DNA from 2 places in the Solibacillus sp. FSL K6-4121 genome. Region 1 is predicted to be linked to the other one. Evidence: riboswitches for the same ligand, from Rfam matches in the RefSeq annotation. Region 1 holds a riboswitch; the other holds the start of a gene.

Evidence for each region. Region 1 has a riboswitch for FMN ahead of MHH95_RS09915 (ECF transporter S component). Riboswitches for the same ligand answer to the same signal wherever they lie in the genome.
Region 2: it holds a riboswitch for FMN, as region 1 does, so the genes downstream of both, ribE (riboflavin synthase) here and MHH95_RS09915 (ECF transporter S component) in region 1, are expected to answer to the same signal.

Annotation. Positions count from the first base shown of each region.
Region 1 covers NZ_JBBOCS010000002.1:93,897-97,114, forward strand. The annotation lists gene sigX (RNA polymerase sigma factor SigX) at 1-264, shown strand, start outside; gene MHH95_RS09910 (hypothetical protein) at 261-1,478, shown strand; FMN riboswitch at 1,587-1,760, shown strand; gene MHH95_RS09915 (ECF transporter S component) at 2,004-2,579, shown strand; gene brnQ (branched-chain amino acid transport system II carrier protein) at 2,803-3,218, shown strand, end outside.
Region 2 covers NZ_JBBOCS010000002.1:876,656-879,873, reverse strand. The annotation lists gene MHH95_RS13810 (transglutaminase-like domain-containing protein) at 1-759, opposite strand, end outside; FMN riboswitch at 960-1,094, shown strand; FMN riboswitch at 1,194-1,326, shown strand; gene ribE (riboflavin synthase) at 1,448-2,083, shown strand; gene ribB (3,4-dihydroxy-2-butanone-4-phosphate synthase) at 2,098-2,709, shown strand; gene ribH (6,7-dimethyl-8-ribityllumazine synthase) at 2,725-3,189, shown strand.

The DNA.
Region 1 (3,218 bases):
CAGCTTGTAAGCTCTGTCCCTTCACCAGAACAGTCAATGGAACTAAACGATGAACTAAGCCGATTACTGCTAGCATTGGAACGATGCTCGGGAGATCAGAAGATGGTGATTATTATGCGCTATCTTCAGGAACTTTCAATACAGGAAACGGCTGATATATTAGGATGGACCCCAGGTAAGGTAAAAACGACGCAGCACCGGGCATTAAAAAATTTAAGACAGTTATTGGAAGCTCAAGATGGAAAGGAGGCGAATTCATTATGAAAAAGGAGCGTTGGGATGAGGAGAACCTGGAGCAACTTCTAAAACAGGCCCCAAAAGTAACCGATCATCGGACAAAGGATGAAATATTTAATCGTTTAAAGGATGAAGGAGCATTTAGTGAAGAGCCGCCTCAAATACAACAGCCTACTCAAAAAGGGATTCGCTGGGCGCCGCTTCTAGTATCTATCGCTTCCTTATTTATTATAGTTTTGATTGGTGCACAGTTTTTAGGAAATGATCAGTCTATCTCTATGGAAAATACATTTGATATGGCGACTACAGAATCGGAAGAAAGTGCCAAAATGAGTAGGGCTGGAGATGCAACTTCAAAAAGTGAATCCGCGACAATTTCCAACTTTTCAATGGATACACAAGGACAACAAACTTTAATTTATGAAAGCCAGCTTGAAGGAGTGACATTATTCAAAATTGGTCTTGCTGGGGACGATGCAGAAAGTGTTCCTGTGAGTATTTTAATTCCTAATGAAGTTGTTGTTGATAAGCTTGGCACGGATAAACCGACAGCATTGGAGCTTTATAAAACGTTTAGTCCATTGCTGGATGAGCAAATGCTTGGATTTAATGAGTATCATCCGTTAAAAGGCGAATTGCGTGAAGAAGGAAATAAACTTATTCACACATTACCTGAGGACCACGGATATGACACAAGTTCGGCTACATTATCCAATTATTTCGGTTCACTTGTAGATACATTTGGCAATTCGTATGAAGAAGTACAAATTGAAGATACTAATGGAAAAATCGCTTATTTTGATCATGTTGGCGAAATGGGGCAGTCAATACCATTGAAAAGTGAACAAACACAATATAATTATTTTATGTATCAAATGAGGGATGGGGCAGTTTATTTAAGTCCTAACTTCCGAATGACCTTTCCAAACGTAACGGATGCGATAAATAATATGACAACTGAAGCCAATGATATATATCGAACAGTCATTTTACCTGGAGTTTCGTTAACAGTAGAAGATGAAGGGGAAATTGTAACAGTAACATTCGACCAAGCGCTTGATTTGGAACAATATGATCCCGCTCAAGTGATGCGTATGATCGAAGGGTTATTATTAACAGCTGCTAGTTTCGATAAACAAATTAAATTTGAACAAATTGTGCAAGAAAATTGGAGTGGTTTTGACTTTACGAAGCCTTTGGAGAAGCCAGTTGCGGGAAATATCCTATTCTATAATTTTTAAACAATTCAAATAAATTTACTCGGAATTGTAAGCAATGGTCTTTACAATTCCGTTTTTATATATATAATAGAAATTGTAACAAGTATTTTGTTGCATAATTTCATATTGATTCATCTTCGGGGCAGGGTGTAATTCCCGACCGGCGGTAATTAAAGTTGTAACCTCTGACCATTAACTTGGAGGACGTTACAGAAAACTTTTCGAGCCCGCGAGCCACTTTTGTGTGCAGGATTTGGTGTGATTCCAAAGCCGACAGTATAGTCTGGATGGGAGAAGGTGAAGGTACGGTCGTCATTTTATGAAAATGTCGTGCTTTGTAGTACCATTAATAATTTCCTTAATTATGAGCGAAATATCTTTCGTATACATAAATTTAAGGAAAGTTACTACAAATGTATGAGTAGACTTTTATTTAAGTGTGCCTATTTCTCCCTTATGCTCTTTTTTGCATAAGGGTTTTTTCATGAATGATTTGATACGTCCTTTCTTCTTGCGAGATGGAATCAGCAAAGAGGAGAGATTTCTATGCAAAAGAGAACTTTGAAGTTACGGTCATTTGTAACAATCGCAATGTTAAGTGGGATTTCGTTCATTTTAATGTTACTGAACTTCCCATTACCTTGGTTTCCTGTATTTTTGCAGATTGATTTTAGTGATGTACCTGCATTAATAGCGGCGATTACAATGGGACCTGTCGCGGGCATTCTTGTTGAATTGGTAAAGAATGTACTTGATTGGATTTATACAGGGGCGCCAGAAGGAATTCCGGTTGGTCACATGGCAAACTTTGCAACAGGCGTATTATTCATTTTACCAGCTTACTATATTTATAAAAAATTCCCTTCCGCAAAAGGGTTGATTTCAGGCTTAGTCGTTTCAACAGTAGTAATGTCGTTGGGAATGGCTATATTAAACTACGTAGCGTTCCTGCCGATGTATACGTATCTACTAGGCTTTGAATATGATATGTATGAAACAATAGTATTGGGTATTTTACCATTTAATATTGTTAAAGGAATTATGATGCTAGTTGTCGTGACAATGATTTATCGTTCAATGCGTGTATGGATTGAACAACAGCGCAGACAATATTTAGCTTAACTTAATAAACAGTGAGGAGTTATGTCATGTACAATTAATTTTATGACATAACTCCTTTTTATTTGTTGATAGATTGTTAGGCTATGTGTCTAAAGTTATATGGGAATAATTATTGCTATTGAATTCAAAGTAATTCACTGTTATCATAATGTACATTGTTGTGAAAAATCGGGCTATTTCGTCAAAAGACCAACATGATATGACTTCTTTAGGAGAGATGACGATGGAGAAAAAAATACCATTTTCAACATACGCAGTTATTGGCACAATGCTGTTCGGTATGTTTTTTGGTGCGGGAAATTTAATCTTCCCGATTCAAATGGGACAATTAGCAGGTACGAATTATTGGCTTGCATTAATTGGCTTTTTAGTAACGGCAATAGGACTGCCGTTTTTAGGTATTCTTGCAATTGGTTTATCTGGAAGTAATGGATTGCGTGATTTAGCAAGTAAAGTACACCCGGTATTTGGTTTGCTATTTGCATTGGCATTGTATTTAACGATTGGACCGTTTTTTGCCATTCCTCGTACTGCTACGGTACCTTTTGTAGTTGGTTTCGAACCTTTCATCGATCCATCACAAATCACATTATGGCTTGCAGTGTTTAGTTTTGTATTTTTTGCTATCGTATTTTACTT
Region 2 (3,218 bases), 780 kb from region 1:
ATCCAGATCATTATATTTAGGGGAAAGATACAGCTCTGCATCATTGGAAAAAACAACTCGCTGCTGTTCTAATTGCCCGAAGTATGCGGTCCATTTTAATGTTCGAACATTACTGAATAAAAATTGAGTTTTTTTCTTCTTTTGAATATAGGCCATGCTGCAATCAACCGGAATCCAGCCCGTTTGTTCGTCAAAAAATTCGTTCCACACATGTGCATTCATCTTGCTGTTTGCCCAACTGCCTACAAGGGATCGGCACGGGATACCAATAGAACGGCAAAGGGAAGAAAACATAAAAGCATACTCGCCACAATCACCTTGCTTCGCCTCTAAAAAAGACTTGATGCCTCTCCCCTTAGGCGGGTACATATATTTAAAATGATTGACTACATAATGGAAAATTGCCTTCGCTTTTTCCATTGTCGATACAGCGCCAGCCGTTATTTCATGTGCTAGATTCCTCATCTGTTCATCCACAACAACAAGTGTGCCGCTGCGTAAATAAAATGCCTTTTCTTTATTCGTAAGTATTTTTTGTTCGTTTTGTTTATACGTATCGATGGAATAATTCATTTGAAACTGTTCATTTTCTTTTAAAGTAAAATAAAAGAGTTCATTGTTCCCGTCATCAATTACTTTTTCTTCAGGAGAATGAGTACAAATCACGTCAGGATGATCCATCGGTAAAGTAGTCCATATCCTTGTTATACCTTTATTTGAGTTATGATACGAATATGCTATATTGACAATGTTTTTCATTATAGACACCTTTTCTTTTCCTAGTTTTTAAAAAATTCTGGATATTTTTATATACGGATGCCCACCTTAAAAGTTTCATTTTAATTAACAAAATAGCAAGTTAGCAGAGGTAAATGGAATGATACTTATGGAAGCAAGAAGGTCCGAAATGACTATTAGTATTCTAAAAAATCTATGTTACAATAATTTTCAAATAAAATAATTTCCTTCGGGGTCGGGTGAAATTCCCAATCGACGGTGATGAGTTTATCTCTAAGCCCGTGAGCCGCTTTTTGCGTGCAGGATTTGGTGCAAGTCCAAAGCCGACAGTATAGTCTGGATGGGAGAAGGAATAGCAACGCATTTTTGAAAATTCGATTTAAAATGTGCTTTTTTGCTATACACTTTTCCCGTCGCGCCAAGTGATGGGATTTTTTTATTGATAATTTTATATGAATTTCCTTCGGGGTCGGGTGAAATTCCCAATCGACGGTGATGAGTTTACTCTAAGCCCGTGAGCCACTTTTGTGTGCAGGATTTGGTGCAAGTCCAAAGCCGACAGTATAGTCTGGATGGGAGAAGGAAGCAATGTCATGCGTTTTTTGAAATATGTGTTCAAAAGGCTTATTTGATGCTGCTAAATTTCCCTCTCATCGAACTCCGAATTCAATCGGGGTTCTTTTTTTACTTTTAAAAAGAGGTGAGTAGGATGTTTACAGGAATTATTGAAGAGTTAGGAACTGTGGAGCAGATTAGTCAGTCCACACAAACGATGGAATTAGCCATTCGCGCAAGTAAAATTTTAGAAGATGTAAAGCTTGGAGACAGCATTGCGGTGAATGGAGTTTGTTTAACAGTGAAACAATTTACGTCCAATTCATTTTTAGCGGATGTGATGCCTGAAACTGTTAAAGCAACAAGCCTGCAACAATTGACTGTAGGTATGCATGTCAATTTGGAACGGGCAATGCTGGCGAATGGCCGTTTTGGCGGACATATTGTATCTGGCCATGTTGATGGTGTCGCAATCATACAGCGGAAAAGACCTGTTGCAAACGCGGTTTATGTAGATTTAGCGATGGACCGTACTTTAGTTGCACAGTGTATCGAAAGAGGTTCTATTACAGTCGATGGCATAAGCTTAACGATTTTTAATATGACAGATACACTCGTTACCATTTCCTTAATCCCTCATACTTACGAACAGACTGTGTTGGGCTATAAAAAGGCCGGGGATGTTGTGAATATTGAAATAGATTTGATCGGGAAATATGTGAAAAAACATTTACAAAATCAAACGGCAAGTACGATTACAAAGGAATTACTGCAACGTACAGGGTTTTAAAGGAGTGGGAAAAGATGAATACGATAGACGAAGCAATTCAAGCATTAAAAAATGGTGAAATTATTATTGTTGCCGACGATGAACATCGTGAAAACGAGGGTGACTTTCTCGTTTTGGGTGAATTTGCAACACCGGAAAATATTAACTTTATGGCCCTTCATGGCAGAGGATTAATATGTACACCTATATCTCCAGCCATCGCTGAAAAACTATGTCTTCATCCAATGGTCCAAAGTAATACAGATACATATCAAACGGCTTTTACGATTAGTATCGATCATATTCATACAACGACAGGAATCAGTGCATTTGAACGTTCAGCAACGATCTTGGCATTACTTGATCCAGCAGCGAAGCCGGAACATTTCCACCGTCCTGGACATGTTTTTCCTCTCATTGCAAAACAAGGAGGCGTAATAGAGCGCCGTGGTCATACTGAGGCAGGGGTAGATCTTGCAAAATTATGCGGGTCGATGGAAGCCGCGGTCATCTGCGAAATTATGAATGAAGATGGTTCAATGGCGCGGATGCCACAGCTTGAAAAACTCGCACTAAAACATCAGCTGAAATTTATTACGATAGAAGATTTAGTTCAATATATAAAAATAAACACAATGGTTGTATAAGAAGGAGCAGATAAAATGGGTAAAACTTTTGAAGCACAATTAGTAGGTACAGATTTAAAAATCGGAATCGTTGTCGGTCGGTTCAATGAATTTATTAATGATAAATTATTAAGCGGTGCAATTGATGGATTAAAAAGACACGGTGTAAATGAAGATAATATTGATACTGCCTGGGTACCAGGTGCATTTGAAGTACCCTTTATTGCAAAGAAAATGGCAGAAGCCAATAAGTATGATGCAGTAATCGGGTTAGGTACAGTCATTCGCGGATCAACAACGCATTATGATTACGTATGCAATGAAGCAGCTAAAGGCATTGCCAAAGCGGGCTTGGATACAGGGGTACCGGTTATTTTCGGGATTGTCACAACTGAAAATATCGAGCAGGCGATTGAACGTGCAGGGACAAAGGCGGGGAATAAAGGCTATGACAGTGCAATGTCTGCTATAGAAATGGCGAATTTAAATAAGATGTTTTAGTTTCATAAATAAAAGGGCTTTTCGGAAAA